Regions from separate parts of the Hymenobacter sp. B1770 genome, predicted to be linked through region 2. Evidence: riboswitches for the same ligand, from Rfam matches in the RefSeq annotation. Region 2 holds a riboswitch; each other region holds the start of a gene.

Region 1 (4,164 bases), on a different contig from region 2:
CCGGCGTAGCCGCGGTAATCGGGCAGCTCCGGGGTCTGGGGCCGGATAACGTATTGCACCTGAAAGCGTGGCTCGTTGGGGTTGGCATCGGCCGGCACGGGCACGCTTTCGAGGTATTCAAGCAGGCTGGGGCCGGCGTACCAGGGCAGGTGCCGCGAGCGCCGCACCACGTTGTCGCCGTTAAGGGCGCTCAGCGGAATAGCTGCCACATGCGCCAGTTTCAATTGGGCGGCCACTGCTTGGTAGTCCCTCACAATGTTGTTGAAAATAACTTCGTCGTAGCCCACCAAATCCATTTTGTTCACAGCCAGCACAAAGTGCTGAATGCCCAGCAGCGAGGCAATGAGCGTGTGGCGGCGAGTCTGTTCGATGACGCCCTGCCGGGCATCGACCAACACAATGGCCAAGTCGGCGTTGGAGGCGCCTGTAACCATGTTGCGGGTATACTGCACGTGGCCGGGCGCATCGGTGATAATGAACTTGCGGCGCGGCGTGGTGAAGTATTTGTGCGCCACATCAATGGTGATGCCTTGTTCGCGCTCGGCTTTTAGGCCGTCGGTTAGCAAAGCCAAGTCGACCTCGCCGCTGGCGTGGCGGCGCTTTTCCAGCGTGGCTAGCACGTCCAGCGACACGGAGTCGCTGTCGTAGAGCAGGCGCCCGATGAGCGTGCTCTTGCCGTCGTCGACGCTGCCGCAGGTGATAAATCTTAGTAAGTCCATTTTATATAAAGTTGTGCGGGCCGGGGGTGAGGTTCCGCCGAAAGGGTTTCTAGAAATAGCCGTTGCGCTTGCGGTCTTCCATGCCAGTTTCGGAGAGGTTGTCGTCGAGCCGCGTGGCGCCGCGCTCGCTCACCTTGGCCAGCAGCAGGTCCTGAATAATGTCGTCGATGGAAGCGGCCTCGCTTTCCACGGCGGCCGTGCAGGTGGAATCACCCACGGTGCGGAAGCGCACGCGGCGGCTCACAATTTCGTCGGTGTCGTCGAGGTTAAGGTGTTCGCTCAGGCCCAGGAGCTGGCCGCTGGGCAGCACCACGCAGCGGCGTTCGTGGGCGAAGTAGATGTCGGGCAGGGCAATGTTCTCGCGCTGGATGTAATTCCACACGTCCAACTCGGTCCAGTTGGAAATGGGGAACACGCGCACGTTTTCGCCCTTCTGGATGCGGCCGTTGTAAATGTTCCACAGCTCGGGGCGCTGGCGGCGCGGGTCCCACTGCCCAAACTCGTCGCGCACCGAGAAAATCCGCTCCTTGGCACGGGCCTTCTCCTCGTCGCGCCGGGCCCCGCCAATGCAGGCGTCAAACTCAAACTCCTCAATCACGTCGAGCAGCGTGTAGGTCTGGAGCGGGTTGCGGCTGGGGTATTTGCCGCCCGGCTCGTGCAGGCCCCGTTCCCGGATGGTATCCTCCACTTTGCGCACGATGAGCTGCTCACCAAGCTTGCCAGCGAGCGAGTCGCGGAAATCAATGATTTCCTGAAAGTTGTGCCCCGTGTCGATGTGCACGAGCGGAAAAGGAAACTTGCCGGGGCGGAAGGCCTTTTCGGCTAAGCGCGTGAGGGCAATGGAGTCTTTGCCGCCCGAAAAAAGCAGCGCGGGGCGCTCAAACTGGCCAGCTACTTCGCGCAGAATGTGGATGGCTTCGGCTTCGAGGCGGTCCAGGTAATCAAGGTTTAGGGTAGTCATAAGGGCGTAAAGAAGGAGGGCCCCGGCGGAGCCATTCGCGGATAAATGAGACTAGTGGGACAGCTTACTCTGGCATTCGCTCCACCACCGGGTCGAGGCCCTGGTGTGGGGCGGTGGCGTGCAGGCCGCACTCCTTGGCGGCCTGGTCTTCCCACCACCAGCGTCCGGCCCGGAAATCCTCGCCCGGCTGAATGGCGCGGGTGCAGGGCGCGCAGCCAATGCTCACAAACCCCTGCCGGTGCAGTGGGCTAACCGGAATGCCGTGCTCCTGGGCAAAAGCCTGGGCCTGCTCCCAGGTCCAGTCGAACAAGGGGTGCACTTTGATGAGCTGGTGGGCAGCATCCCACTCGGCCGCGTGCATCTGCTGGCGGTTGGCCGATTGCTCGGCCCGAATGCCCGTCACCCACAGCTTTTGGCCGGCCAGAGCGCGCTGCAGCGGTTCCATCTTGCGGATGTAGCAGCACTCCTTGCGGTTCTCGATGCTTTCGTAGAAGCTATTGGGGCCCTTTTGGCTTACCAGCGCTTCCAGCTCGGCGGTCTGAGGCGCAAACACCTCAATGGGCCGGCCATACCGCAGCAGGGTTTTGTTCCAAGTGGAGTAGGTTTCCTGGAAATTGCGGCCCGTGTCGAGCGTGAACACCCGAATGGGCAGCTCGTGGGTGAAAATGAAGTGAGTAAGAATTTGGTCTTCGAGGCCAAATGAGGTCGAGAAGGAGGCTTTGCCGGGGAAGTGGTCGGCAATCATCGCCAGGGCTTCCGGCACCGATTGGCCCACCAAGTAGCGGCTCAGGTCATCGACCAGCCCTGCCAGGGGATTTTCCATAAAAATGAAGGGAGCGGTGCCGCACACGCAGACACCAGGTGGCTAAAAAGCAGGCTCGCAGCAGCTTTCGCAGGGCATGCCCATGCTCTTAGAAGAGTGGCTTATGCAGCCGCCGACATTAAGGGATTACCTCAGAGGTAACAACCGTTAAAAAGGGTGCTTCAACAACCAGCCGTTGCCCCGGCCATGCGCATAGCCCGGCAGCACATGCAACAACACATTGACTGTTGGGCAGGAGCGGAAGTGGTCAGCAGGCGGAGGTGGTTGGAATGGCGCACGGCAACTTGTTTTTATATGGTCAGGAGTTGGCACCGTTCTGCGTTAGCAGGGGGTTGCCGGCGTTTCGTCGAGCCTGTCTCTCCACGCCTCTGTATAAAAACAATCCTTCAAACTAGAGGAATTGATGTGCCAAATATAGAAGAAAAATTTAATTAACCAAAAATATCCGTCCGACACGCCCCCCCTTGCGATGGGCACAACGTGAGAAAGCCCCAGTACCCGGAGCGGCCCGCAGTGGCGCAATAGCCTTAGAAAGCGCACTCGTACAGCGCTGGTCAGGTGCTGCTAACGGCGCCATACCTCCAATGTTATCATTTTGTGAAGAGGTCTTTGATGTACCCGATTGCGTTGCCCATGGGCTCAGCGGCACTTGGCGATTGGGGCACAGCAGCGCGGGTGGCACCAAGATTCATCGGCAAAGCGAGGGTTAAAAAAGCGGACCGGCGCCCCATGCAAAGTAGCTCGGTGGGTGCTCATGGCAGAAGGCCGGTGTACCCACCGAGCCTACCAGTCCCATTAGGCCGACCTCTTACTCCCCTGCTGCTCCGGGGCTGGCGTCCCAGCCGCCGCCTAAGGCACGGTAGAGGTCGATAAGCAGCAGGAACTGCTGGCGGCGCGTGTCGGTGAGGATGAGCTCGGCATCGAGCACGCTGCGCTGGGCCGTCACCACTTCGAGGTAGTTGGCGTAGTTGGCCCGGTAGAGGTCGTTTGATACATCCACGGCGCGCGTGAGGGCGGCCACTTCCTGCTGGCGCAGGTCAGCCACGCGGCGGTAGTTTTCAATGCCGCTCAGGTTGGTGCTCACTTCCTCAAAGCCGGTTTGCACAGCCTTTTGGTAGTTCCAGTAAGCGGCCTGCTGCTGCGCGGCCGAGCGGCGGTAGTCCGCCCGAAACAGGCTGCGATTGAGTAGTGGGGCCGAAAGGCCGCCGAGCAGGCCGTAAGCCAGCGAGCCGGGCGTTTGGAAGAGCAGCGCGGGTGTGTACGCATTTAGCCCCAGGTACGGGCCCAGCGTGAGCGAAGGCAGGAAGGCGGCGCGGGCGGCGGCTACATCGGCGCGGGAGGCTATCAGGTTCAGTTCGGCCTGCTGCACATCGGGGCGGCGCAGGAGCATGGCGGCGGGCAGGCCGGCCGCTACTTGCACCGGTATCTGCTGCATGGTCAAGGGCAGGCCGCGCCGGATGGGCTGTGGGTAGCGCCCCAACAGGCGGTTAAGAGTGTTTTCGGTGGCGGCGATGCGCTGGCGAGCTTCGATTTCGAGGCTGCGGGTGCGCAGCAGCTGGGCCGCGAACTGCTGCACGGCCAGTTCGGTGGCCCGACCACCCAGCTTCTGGAGCTTCACAATTTCGACGGCGCGTTCCTGCAGGGCGCGGTTTTTACCCAGT
Region 2 (4,164 bases):
CGTCCTGCTCGCTGTTGCGCACTATCGTGTAGCCGGCTACGCCAAACTTCATGGGGGGCAAGCCTTTTTGCTCGCGGCGGCGGCGCATGTCGGCAATGCGCGCCCCGATTTGCTCTGGCGAGTCGCCGTGCATCACGTAGCCGTCACACTGGGTCGAGATGAGGTCTTTGGCCGCTTCCGACTCACCGCCTGCATACAGAAACGGCGCCTTGGCGGGCTTGGGCTGCAGGATGTTGTCGGCTACCTGGTAGTATTTGCCGTCGTAGCTGAAATGGTCCTGCTTCCACACGTTGGTCACCACGTCGAGCCACTCGCGGGTGCGGGCGTACCGGTCGTCGTGCTGCTCAAAGTGCAAGCCGTACTTGGTGGCTTCGTCGCGCCACCACGACGATACCACGTTCAGCGACAAGCGGCCGGGGGCAATCAGGTCGATGTTGGCGGCCTGCTTGGCCAATAGCGCGGGGTTGTGGAAGGTGGGCCGCACGGCCACCATTATTTCCAGCTGCTCCGTGACGGCGGCCAGGGCGGCAGCGGTGCTCCACGCTTCCAGCGAAGGCGCCTCAGTGCCCTTGATATCGTTCAGGTACAGTTCGGCAATGAGCGTGAGGTCGTAGCCGAGGGCTTCACTGCGCTGCGCCAGTTGCTTGACGTAGCTCCAGTCGGTGGGCATCTGCTCGTCTTCAATGTTGCGAAGCCAGCCCCCAAAAATGGGCATCCAATATCCGAATTTCATAGTTTGATGTTTTAAAGTACCACGGTCGGTTTAAGCGAGACGCCTTAATTTAGTCTGTCATCCTGAGCGGAGAGAAGGACCTTATCACGCTCGCAACAGTTTGATTACTGTGAGTTGTTCTTCGGTGATAAGGTCCTTCGCTCCGCTCAGGATGACAAATGGCCTCGTTTGATAATAAGCTAAGCAGTGGCTAATTCCGTTGGTACCGCTGCCTCAGCGCCTTTTGGAAGCTGCGTTTCCAGGTAATCGACGAAGCGGGCGTAGGGGTCGAAACCAACCACGTTCACGGCATCGGCCACGAAGTTTGACAGGGCGTTAATGTCGTAAAACAGCACGTCGCCGGTGCGGTCATCGATGAGGTATTCGATGCCACCGACGTCGATTTTGGCGGCAGCCACGATGCCTTCCACGGCGGCAATCACTTCGGCCGGAGGCGTGAAGGCCTCCACCTGAATGCCTTTTTTAGGCGCTTCGGTCAGGCAAAATTCGGCCGACTGCTCCTCGGGAATCTGGCAGATTTCGGCGGGGCACAGGTTGAAGCTCTCGCCGGTGGTGAACACCTTCATGGCGTAGAGAAACTTGCCGTCCAGCATTTCGACGCGGTGAATGTTGCCGCCGCGGGGCGTCACGTATTCCTGTACCAGCGCGGTCTGGTCAATGCCGAGGTCAATCTGGTTGGCGTCCACAGCGGCCTGTAGGCCCTCGGGCGTATCGAAGCGAATGATGCCCGCACCGCTGCCGCCGATGTTCACCTTCACCACAATAGGAAAGCGCAACTCCTTGGCCGCGTCCACTGCCCGGGAAGCATGGTTAATCACAAACGACTTCGGGTATTTCAGCCCCAGCGACTCAAACAGGGAAAGCTGGCGGGCCTTGTTGGTTTCGATGGCCGTAGCCGCCGAGCCGTTGATGATACGCGTGCCGATGCGCTCGAGGTGAGTGGCGAAGCCGGCGGTGTGAAAAATGCCCTGCCCGTTGCCGCGCAGGTAAGCCGAAGAGCTCATGCGGTTCACCACTAAGCTGTAGCGGCTTTCCTTTTCCGCGGGGTTGAATAAGTGGTGGGCGGCGTCAATCTTCTCATAGGGCAGCCCGCGGCGTTCCAGCTCCGCAAACAGGGGCTTAAACCATTCGGGGTGCTCGAAATAGATACCAATGGGCTTTTGAGTCAGCGACATAATCAGAAACTTGGGTTGTAAATAAATAAGACGGTGGTGTGAGAAGGCCGGCCAGTGGGCTCTGCACTGCGGCCACGAATACAGAAAACTGGGGGTGGCCTAATGAGCAGGCAGTCGGCAGCGTTGGTCCTTCCCAGATTTTAGCGAAATGGCTGCTTGGCTTACGTTTTCACATGAGATGGTTGTTGCCAAAGCAGTGCCTTTAAGCACAATGCCCGCTGCGCGCCGAAAAGCGACAGCCAGCAGCAACCCGGAAAGTGGGGATGCGGAAGCCTACAGGCAGCCGCAAAAACGCTGGCATGCAGAGGCGCCAAGCCTCGGCTACTGCCTACCTACCCGCGAAAAACCATTCGGGACAGGCTAAGCCAGACAACAACAGCAACAACAGCCCACGCCAGCCCAACGCATGACAGCGGGGGAGGCAGTAAAATCGGCAATGGGATTGGGGAGGTTGTTGGCAGCGTCCACGGCAACTTGTTTTTATATGGTCAGGAATTGGCACCTTGCCCGCGGTTGCGGATGGTTGCCGACGCTTCATCGAGCCTGTCTCTCAGCGCCTCTGTATAAAAACAATCCTTTGGGAGAAAGAATTGATACTGCAAAGATACAGCGAAGCCCCCGATTTGTTCCAAACCGGGGGCTTCACTTTGTTTATAGCTCAGGTTTTGGCCTACGCCAATGCCAGCAAACACCAGCTGCTCTGGGGCTTCTGCTCTATTTGCTAAGTGCTACGCGCACGCCGCCCATCAGCCAGCGGCCGGGCATCTGGGCGCCCAGCAGGTCCGAGTATTTTGCGTTGAACAGGTTCTGAGCCTGACCTAACACCCATAGTCGCCCGGGTAGTAGGGCCACCTCGAGGCGGCTATTGATAACTCCGTAGCTAGGCGTGAGCACTGCATCGTTCACGGTGAGGCTGGGAATTGTTTGCTGGGCGGCGCGCTGCTTGTATACGCCACCCACACTGGCCATGAAGCGGCGGTGCACCAGGCTCACATTGCCGCTTACGAGCTGCTTGGCTACGTTGCTCAGGTACTGCGATACGATGTCCCCGTCCACGTCGAGGTGGGTATAGGTGTAGCCTACACTGCCGTCCAGACGTAGGCCAGTGCTTAGCTGGGCCCGGGTGCTGGCTTCCAATTCCAGGCCCTGCGTTGTTACGGCAAACAAGTTTTGGGCGAAGCGGTAGGTGGCAGCTAGGTTCAGATTGGTGAATCCGGTGCTGGCCTGCACTACGCTGCCGGGGGTAGCCACGTAGTCAATCAGGTTGCGGCCGTAGCGGTTAAAGTACGTGGCGCGCAGGGTGAGCACCGGTCCGATTACATAATCCAGGCCGCCCTCGTAGCTCCAGGTGCGCTCGGCATCTAGGGCGGGGTTGCCCACGTTGAAGCCGCCGGGTACCGTGCCGGGCCGGATGGCCGAGTTGTATTGCTCGGTGAAGTTGGCGGCCCTGATGGCCCGGCCCACTGCGGCGCGGGCCGTCAGCTTCTCGCCCAGCTGCTGGCTGGCGGTAAGTTGGGGCAGCACCTCGGTACCGTACGCTTGGTCATGGTCGAGGCGCAGGGCGGCGGTCAGGTTCAGGGTGGCAGTGGGGCTTAGGCCGGCCACGGCAAAAACGCCCTGGTGCCACACGGCGTGGTTGCCGCGGTCGTTGCTGCGCACGCGGCGGCGGTCGGCTTGGCCGCCCAAAGTCAGCTGCACTTTCTCCGAGAAGCGCAGCTGGTGCTGGCCCTGCACGTTGAGGTAGCGCATGAGGTGGTCGCTGGCGGCTGAGGTGGGCGTGTACACGTAGTAATCGGTGCTGGTGGTGCCCACCAATTGCAGTTCGGTGCGGGCGCGGGAGTTCCAGTCGTAGCGCAGCTGCCCCTGGTACCAGTCGCGGGCGGTGGTTTCGCGGGCGCGGTCGCCGGCGTTGGTCGTGTAGAAGTTCTGGGCGTTGTAGTCGCGCCGGTCAAAGCTGGCGCGGGCGGCGGCGCTGAGCTTGCTGCTGACCTCGTAAGCGGCCGAAAGGGAATAAGTATTCAGCTTAAAATCGTTGCGCAGGCCGCCGGGCAGGTTCAGCGGTTGGCCGCTGGCTGAGTTGTTGAGGATGCCGCCCGCCAGGCGCAGGCCATTGTCCTGGCCGTAAAAGCCAGCGTTGGTGGATTTTAAACCGTACTCGCCGGCCATAAATGTGCCGCCCAATTCCATGCTATCGGGCCGGTGGGTGGCAGCAAAGGTTTTGGTGACAATATTGACGAAGCCGCCCACAGCATCGGG
Region 3 (4,164 bases), on a different contig from region 2:
CGCACCACGTCGTTGCCGCGGAAGGAGAACGAAATGTTCGACACGCCGCCGCTGGTGAGCGCGCCGGGCAGATTCTGCTTAATCCAGCGCACCGACTCAATAAAGTCGATGGCGTAGTTGCGGTGCTCCTCCATGCCGGTACCGACGATGAGGATGTTGGGGTCAAAAATGATGTCCGTGGCCGGAAAGTCGATGCTCATCAGCAGGTCATAGCTGCGCTGGCAGATTTCCTTGCGGCGCTCGAGCGTGTCGGCCTGGCCGTCCTCGTCGAAGGCCATCACCACCATGGCCGCGCCGTACTGGCGCACCGTGCGGGCCCGCTGCAAAAACACCTCCGGCCCTTCTTTCAGCGAGATGGAATTGACAATGCTTTTGCCCTGCACGCACTTCAGGCCCGCTTCCAGCACGCTCCATTTTGAGGAGTCTATCATCAGCGGCACCCGCGAAATATCGGGCTCCGAGGCAATGAGGTGCAGGAAAGTGGTCATGGCCTGCTCAGAGTCGAGCATGCCTTCGTCCATGTTGATGTCGAGTACCTGGGCGCCTTCCTCCACTTGCACGCGGGCCACGGCCAGTGCTTCCTCGTAGGCACCGGTGCGGATGAGCCGGGCGAAGGCACGGGAGCCGGTCACGTTGCAGCGCTCGCCCACGTTTACAAACAAGCTTTCGGGCTTGATGGCAAAGGGCTCCAAGCCGCTCAGGTGCGTGGCCCGCGGAATTTCGGTTGGCAGTGGGCGCGGCTGGTACCGCTCGGCCAGCTTGCTGAGCTCGGCAATGTGCTGGGGCGTGGTACCACAACAGCCGCCTACCACCGTCACAATGCCGTCCTTCAAATAATCTTCGACCAACGCCGCAAATTCCTGCGCCGACTCATCGTAGCCGCCAAACGCATTGGGCAAACCGGCATTAGGGTAAGCCGAAATGTGCACGTCGGAAATGCGGCTGAGCTCTTCCACGTACTGTTTGAGCTGGTTGGCGCCGAGGGCGCAGTTCAGGCCCACGCTCAGCAGTGGCAGGTGGCTGATGGAGTTCCAGAAGGCTTCCACCGTCTGGCCCGACAGCGTGCGGCCCGAGGCATCGGTGATGGTGCCGGAAATCATGAGCGGCACCTGGCGGCCGCCTTCGTCGAAAAACTTCTGCACGGCATAAAGTGCCGCCTTGGCGTTCAGCGTGTCGAAGATGGTTTCGATGAGCAGCGTGTCCACGCCGCCGTCCACAAGGCCACGCACTTGCTCCAGGTAGGCGGTGGCCAATTCGTCGAAGGTCACGGCGCGGAAACCGGGGCGGTTCACGTCGGGCGAGAGCGATGCGGTGCGGTTGGTGGGGCCCACGGCGCCGGCCACAAAGCGCGGCTTATCGGGGGTAGAGTACTCGTCAGCCGCTTCACGCGCCAAGCGCGCCGACTCGTAGTTCAACTCATATACCACGTGCTCCAGCCCGTAGTCTGCCTGCGCGATGGTGGTACCCGAGAAGGTATTGGTTTCCACCATGTCGGCCCCGGCGGCGAAGTACTCGGCGTGGATGCCCTTAATGATGTCCGGCCGCGTGAGGCTGAGCAGGTCGTTGTTGCCCCGCAGCGGCTTGGGGTGGTCAGCGAACCGGGTACCGCGAAAGTCTTCCTCGGTCAGCGGGTGGCGCTGTATCATGGTGCCCATGGCGCCGTCGAGAATCAGCAGGCGCTGGCGGAGCAGGTCGGGAAGAGGAGAAGGAGCGGCAAGGATGGCAGTGGGCATTTCTTTCGGATTGAGTAACGGGCAAGTAGCGCGTATCCAGAAAGAAACCCGAACAGTGCTGTTCGGTTCCGGCTGTCATCTTCTTTCACCCAAAAGGAGGTGAAACGGGAGTTGGCACCTACTCTAGGTAGGTTGCCAAGACGTCATCGGGCCCGGTCCCTCGGTCTTTCTGGATAGCAGCGTAGGACGAAGATACAGCCGCTTCCGCGAATTCGCATGGTGCACCTTCGCAACCTAAGGGCCCGATAGCAGTTTAGTACAAGCTTGCCTATACAAGGGTTTGTCCCTGAATAAAGTATTCAGCAGTCATGCAACGCGTATAGAACGTAGCGCAGCATGACGTTCTTTTTTGGTTTTTTGTAAACAAGGTTGAAGCAATACCAACCATGGTAAAACAAATGAAAGCTGCCTTCTATACAGAGTTTGGCGGAGTGGATAAAATCCAGATAAATAACCTCGACGTTCCCGAGGTAAGAGAGGGAGAAGTACTGGTACGGGTAAAAGCAGCCGGTGTCAACCCTGTCGACTCGGCAATTCGGGCCGGGTATCTGCAGCAAATACTTCCCTATGAATTCCCCCTGGTTCCGGGTTGGGACGTAGCCGGCGTGGTAGAAGAGAGGGGCCACAGCGCCCGCCGCTTTGCCGTGGGCGATGAAGTATATGCCTACGCCCGCCGCCCCACAGTACAGCACGGCACCTTTGCCGAATACCTGGTGCTGCCCGAAAGCTACCTGGCGCGGCGCCCCAGCAGCCTGAGCTGGGAGCAGGCGGCTGGTATTCCGCTGGCCGGTCTCACGGCCTACCAGTCGTTGTTTGATGCTGGCCAGCTGCAAGCCGGCCAAACCGTGCTCATCCTAGGCGCCTCAGGTGGGGTGGGTAGCTTCGCCATTCAACTGGCCAAGCACCAGGGCGCAACGGTGGTAGCGGTAGCCAGCGAGAAGAATTTCGCCTACATGAAAGAGCTGGGTGCTGATTTCACTGTCGATTACAAGCAAGGTGCCGTGGGCGAGGCTGTGAAAGCGTTGGTGCCCGCTGGCGTAGACCTGATTTATGATTGCATCAGCGGCGAAACGCTCACGCAGAGTTTATCGGCGCTGAAGCCGGGCGGTGCCCTGGTTTCCATTCTGCACAACGGCCAGGGACTGGACGCCGGCATCCGGTTTCACTACGTTTTTGTCGAGCCCAACGCCGTGCAGCTGGATGCGTTGCGCGAACTAGCCGATGCCGACAAGCTGAGAGTGAACGTGAGCCAGACATACTCGCTGGACCAGACGGCTGAGGCATTCACTCAGATTGACACGCACCACACCACGGGCAAAATCGTTATTGTGCCGTAGCAGCCAGCTGTTTATTGGTGCCAAAAAACGTGTCGCTGCTCCATTTACATAGCGCCTGCAAATCGGCAGTGATTCTGCCCATTTGCAGGCGCTACAGCGACCAAGTCGGCCAAACGCTGCCTGCCGGAAACTCCACTGGCTCCGGTGGCAGCTCCAAAAAGGCGGTAGCGCCCACGAGCCCTGCCAAATCTCCAGAGCCACCTACTCGTAAGGGAGTGGCCAGGCGCCGCCCTTCCGCATCCACTGTAAGCCGCACGGGCACAAAATGAGCCAGCTGGGGCTTAAAAACAATGTCAACGGTGAGCACCGCCGGCGCGGGGGCATCAATCGCCGCGCCGGTTTTTGCGGCAGCGGTGGGCTGCATGCAGGCGCACAGCCAGGGCCGCACGTACCGGCAGGCCGTCAGAAAGGTCGAAACCGGGTTGCCGGGCAGGCCAAACACCACCGGCCCCGCCGCCCGCGCCCCAAACCACATGGGCTTGCCAGGGCGCTGGTTTACTTCGTGGAAGATTTCGACCACTTCCAGCTCGCGCAGCAGGCCAGGCAGGTGGTCGGCGCGGCCCTTGCTCACGGCGCCGCTCAGCACCACCGCATCAAAGCCGGCGCCCAGAATATTGGCCAGGACCTGGCGCAAGGAGGCCAGCTCATCGGTGAGGTGAAACAGGGCCACCTCGGCGCCGGCTTGAGCAAACAAGGCCTGGAGCGCATAGGCGTTGGAACGTCGAATCTGGTGCGGCAAGGGCGTTTCGCTGATGCCCACCAGTTCATCGCCGGTGCTTACGACGGCCACTCGGGCGGCGCGGGTTACGCTTATTTCGGCCGCGCCGATGGTGGCGGCCACGGCCAGCTCGGCGGGGCCCAGGCGGGTGCCGGGCGCGAGTAACACATCGCCCAAGCGCCGGTCGGCGGCTTGGCGGTGAATGTTGACGCCGGGGGCATTGGGCGGTGGAATTTGAATGGTGGCGCGGTTATTTTCCAGCTGAATATCCTCGTAGCGAATCACCACGTCGGTGCCGGGCGGCAGCACCGCGCCGGTCATCACTTCCACAGCCGCCTGAGCATTGAGCAGAGGCTGGGGCGGTGCGCCGGCGTAT
Region 4 (4,164 bases), on a different contig from region 2:
AAAAAAAGCCCCGTGCCATTGCGGCACGGGGCTTTTTCTTACGCTAAAAACCTTTTTAATCAGCTTCCAACATCAGCGCGGCGCCGTCGGCCGACTTCAGCGTGAGCTTGTCGTCGGTGAGCGTTTCCACGGTAAAAGTATTGCTGGTGGCTGAGCCATCGGGGGTCATGGTAATGGTTTTGCCCGCCTGGTCAAAGGTGTATTTTCCCGAGATAGCCCCAGTGGCACCGGTCATGTTGTAAGTGCCATTTGCAAAAATGCGCAGTTCTTCTTGCTTTTGCGCTGAGGTTTGCTTCACTTTGTCGCCGGTACTGTCAAGCTCTTTAGCAGTTTTCCATACCTTGCTGTCGGTGCCGTACAACATATTTACTCCTTCTACCTTGCCCTTATCGCTGCCACAAGCAACAGTAAACAACGATAGGAGCATCAACAGGCTAGCGAAATAACGAAGCGAAAAAAGCGAGTGAGATTTCATGAGAATAAGCAAAATGGTGAAATGAAGGAACAAGCCGCGCAATAGCGGGCTCGTCGGCTTACGGGTGGCACGCAAAAGGGTTTAGAGCGAAACCCCCCTTGAGCTTGCCCGTATATGTGCCGTGTCGGCTAGCCTTCAGGCAAGCCGCCTTATTTTATTTTTCATCAAATTGAAACTTTCCATGGGACTCTTTGATTTTCTCAGCGACAAAGGCGAGCAAAAGCCCGTAGAGCCCGCTGCAAACCCGGCTGCTGGCGGAACCGATTTTTTCGGCAACAACAGCAATCCGGCTGCTACTGGTAACTCGTACACCGTGGTAAGCGGTGACTCGCTTTCAAAAATTGCTAAAAACCACTACGGCGATGCCGCGAAGTGGCCAAAGATATACGAGGCCAACAAGGCCATCATCGGCAACAACCCTGACCTGATTGAAGTCGGCCAGGTGTTGACCCTACCTAGTCTCTAGGTACTTTTTTGCAGAAAAAAGGTGAGAAAAGCCACTCTGTTTCAGGGTGGCTTTTTTGTGCTTGAAAGGTTTGAAAGTGCTGGCTCGAAGCGGTTGGCTAGGTAGTGTCATTCAATTTTTGCACGCTGAATGCTTCGCTTGGCGGGGTACTCAAAATTATTTTTCTTGGCAAGTGCTTGCCCATAAAAAAATTTCTCGCGTACATTTGGCTCACCAACAACAAGGTACTCCTCCGCTCGCGGCGGGGAAGTTTTAAGTTTTATACAGAAGCGGCGAGAGAATAGGCTCCGTGACCCGCTGGCAACCTTCGACCGCGCGAAAGGTGCCAATTCCTACCCGCTCCGGCTCAGGCCGGGGAGGGGCATATGAATCGAGTGCCATGGAAAACCTCCTTACCTCCGCTTATTTAGTCCCGAATGCTCCGGCCGCTTTGCGTGCTCTGGCTTCGGGCTTTGTCGTTGTGGCCCCTAGCGGCTACGGCGTGTCATCGTGCCCGGCACGAATGCGAATGTGCTGTTGGTGCCCGTGTTGTTGCTAAGCTGATACCGGCTTAGACAACCCTTCCCCTCCTTCTGATTTTTTTGGTGGCCCTTTGTGCTCGCTGCTGGCTTTTTGGGCCAAGGCAGCCGGTTGGGGCCGCATCTTCAGCACGGGCCATTGGGGCTTCACTGCGCTTACAAACCGCCTTTTCAGACCGTTTTGCGCTCTTTACCTATCATTTTCTAACTTTTCACCTTCAAACGTACCCGCATTATGTCTGCTTCCCCTTTGCATTTCGAAACGCTGCAACTCCACGCCGGCCAGCAGCCCGACCCGACCACCGGTGCCCGCGCAGTGCCGCTGTTCCAAACCACTTCTTACGTATTTAAGAGCGCCGAGCATGGCGCCAACCTATTTGCCCTAAAGGAGTTCGGCAACATCTACACCCGCCTGATGAACCCGACCACCGACGTGTTTGAGCAACGCGTAGCGGCCCTCGAAGGTGGCGTGGCCGCCCTCGCCACTGGCTCGGGCCAGGCGGCCCAGTTTATTGCCCTCAACAACATTCTGCAAGCCGGCGACAACTTCGTGAGCACGGCCTACCTATACGGCGGCACCTACAATCAATTCAAGGTGGCCTTCAAGCGCCTGGGCATTGAGGCGCGCTTTGCCGACGGCGACAACCCCGCCAGCTTTGAGGCGCTGATTGACGACAAGACCAAAGCCATTTACCTGGAAACCATCGGCAATCCCAGCTTCAGCGTACCCGATTTTGAGGCAATTGCGGCCATTGCCAACAAGCACGACCTGCCGCTTATTGTGGACAACACCTTTGGGGCGGGCGGGTACCTGTTTCGGCCCCTAGAACACGGTGCGCACATTGTGGTCGAGTCGGCCACGAAGTGGATTGGCGGCCACGGCACCAGCGTGGGCGGCGTGATTGTGGACGGCGGCACCTACGACTTCGGCAATGGCAAGTTCCCGCAGTTTACCGAGCCCAGCGAGGGTTACCACGGCTTGGTTTTCAACGACGTATTTGGCAAGGGCGGGCCTTTTGGCAACATTGCCTTCATCATTCGGGCCCGGGTAGAGGGGCTGCGCGACTTTGGCCCTGCCATCAGCCCGTTCAACTCCTGGCAGCTGCTCATTGGCCTCGAAACCCTAAGCCTGCGGGTAGACCGCACCGTGGAAAATGCGCTGAAGATTGCTACCTGGCTGGAGCAGCACCCACAGGTAGAAAGCGTGAACTATCCCGGCCTGGCCAGCAGCCCCTACCACGCTACGGCCCAGAAATACCTGAAGCGCGGCTTCGGCGGCGTGCTCAGCTTCCGGGTGAAGGGCAGCAAGGAAACGGCTACACAATTCATTGATAATCTGAAGCTCATCAGCCACCTGGCCAACGTGGGCGACGCCAAGACGCTGATTATTCAGCCCTCGGCCACCACGCACCAGCAGCTAAGCGAGGAAGAGCAGCTCGCCGCTGGCGTCACGCCCACTTCGCTGCGCCTGTCGCTGGGCATCGAGCATTTTGAGGACATTAAAGCCGATTTGCAGCAGGCATTCGATGCCATTGGCAACACGGCTGCGCTCCCTACAGCGGGTGTCGACGTTGAAGAGCCGGAGCTGGAGCACGCCCAGCCACTGGAAGTATAAGTCTTTCACCGCAGGAGCCGCAGAAGGGTTTCGCAGAGGGCGTTCTTCTGCGAAACCCTTCTGCGGCTCCTGCGGTGAAAAAAAGTCAGATCCACATGCACGACCATATTCTTCCCCTCCCCGACCTGCGCCTCGAAAGCGGGGAAACCCTGGCGGGCGCCCACGTGGCCTACCGCACCTGGGGCCAGCTAAACGCCGAGCGCGACAACGTGGTCTGGGTATGCCACGCCCTTACGGCCAATGCCGACGTGCTAAGCTGGTGGCCGGGCCTGGTAGGAACGGGCTGCTACTACGACCCGGCCGACTGGTTCATTGTGTGCGCCAACGTGCTGGGCTCCTGTTACGGCAGCACCAGCCCGCTCGACCCAGACCCAGCCACGGGCCTTCCGCGCTTCCAGCACTTCCCGCGCCTGACCATTCGGGACCTGGTGGCGGCCCACGAGGCCCTGCGCCAGGACCTGGATCTGACTGATATTCACACGCTGATTGGAGGCTCGCTAGGCGGGCAGCAGGCCCTGGAATGGGCCGTGCAACGCCCCGATTTGTTTGACCATCTGGTGGTAATTGCCACCAATGCCCGGCACTCGGCCTGGGGCATTGCCTTCAACGAAGCCCAGCGCCTGGCCATCGAAGCCGACCCAACTTACGCCGCCGGCCAGCCCGGCGGGGGCGACGACGGCCTGCGTGCCGCCCGGGCCATTGCCCTGCTCAGCTACCGCAGCTATTCGGCCTACGGCGAAACCCAGACCGACCCCGACGACGAGCTGCTGCGCGAGCACCGCGCCAGTGCCTACCAACGCTACCAGGGCAACAAGCTGGTGGCCCGCTTCGACGCCTACAGCTACGTGGCCCTGAGCCGCAGCATGGACACCCACAACCTAGGCCGCGGACGCGGCGGGGTACCAGCCGCTCTGCGCCGCATTGGGGCCCGTACGTTGGTGTTGGGCATTACCTCCGACGTGTTGTTTCCGCTCAGTGAGCAGCGGGAGCTGGCCAATCATATACCCGGCGCGATGTACGCCGAACTGGATTCGCGCTATGGGCACGACGGCTTTCTGCTGGAAACGGCGGCAATCACCCACTTTCTGGA

Evidence for each region. Region 2 has a riboswitch for S-adenosylmethionine ahead of ACP7AJ_RS10120 (ATP-grasp domain-containing protein). Riboswitches for the same ligand answer to the same signal wherever they lie in the genome.
Region 1: it holds a riboswitch for S-adenosylmethionine, as region 2 does, so the genes downstream of both, ACP7AJ_RS08665 (phosphoadenylyl-sulfate reductase) here and ACP7AJ_RS10120 (ATP-grasp domain-containing protein) in region 2, are expected to answer to the same signal.
Region 3: it holds a riboswitch for S-adenosylmethionine, as region 2 does, so the genes downstream of both, metH (methionine synthase) here and ACP7AJ_RS10120 (ATP-grasp domain-containing protein) in region 2, are expected to answer to the same signal.
Region 4: it holds a riboswitch for S-adenosylmethionine, as region 2 does, so the genes downstream of both, ACP7AJ_RS00240 (O-acetylhomoserine aminocarboxypropyltransferase/cysteine synthase family protein) here and ACP7AJ_RS10120 (ATP-grasp domain-containing protein) in region 2, are expected to answer to the same signal.

What each region holds. Positions count from the first base shown of each region.
Region 1 covers NZ_JAFCUF010000003.1:422,193-426,356, forward strand. The annotation lists gene ACP7AJ_RS08655 (sulfate adenylyltransferase subunit 1) at 1-719, opposite strand, end outside; gene cysD (sulfate adenylyltransferase subunit CysD) at 769-1,680, opposite strand; gene ACP7AJ_RS08665 (phosphoadenylyl-sulfate reductase) at 1,745-2,503, opposite strand; SAM riboswitch class I at 2,791-2,882, opposite strand; gene ACP7AJ_RS08670 (TolC family protein) at 3,312-4,164, opposite strand, start outside.
Region 2 covers NZ_JAFCUF010000004.1:206,272-210,435, forward strand. The annotation lists gene ACP7AJ_RS10115 (LLM class flavin-dependent oxidoreductase) at 1-733, opposite strand, end outside; gene ACP7AJ_RS10120 (ATP-grasp domain-containing protein) at 913-1,908, opposite strand; SAM riboswitch class I at 2,386-2,478, opposite strand; gene ACP7AJ_RS10125 (TonB-dependent receptor plug domain-containing protein) at 2,623-4,164, opposite strand, start outside.
Region 3 covers NZ_JAFCUF010000005.1:272,256-276,419, forward strand. The annotation lists gene metH (methionine synthase) at 1-1,733, opposite strand, end outside; SAM riboswitch class I at 1,806-1,913, opposite strand; gene ACP7AJ_RS12435 (NADP-dependent oxidoreductase) at 2,132-3,070, shown strand; gene ACP7AJ_RS12440 (molybdopterin molybdotransferase MoeA) at 3,162-4,164, opposite strand, start outside.
Region 4 covers NZ_JAFCUF010000001.1:63,674-67,837, forward strand. The annotation lists gene ACP7AJ_RS00230 (hypothetical protein) at 56-475, opposite strand; gene ACP7AJ_RS00235 (LysM peptidoglycan-binding domain-containing protein) at 657-941, shown strand; SAM riboswitch class I at 1,198-1,313, shown strand; gene ACP7AJ_RS00240 (O-acetylhomoserine aminocarboxypropyltransferase/cysteine synthase family protein) at 1,695-3,074, shown strand; gene ACP7AJ_RS00245 (homoserine O-acetyltransferase family protein) at 3,170-4,164, shown strand, end outside.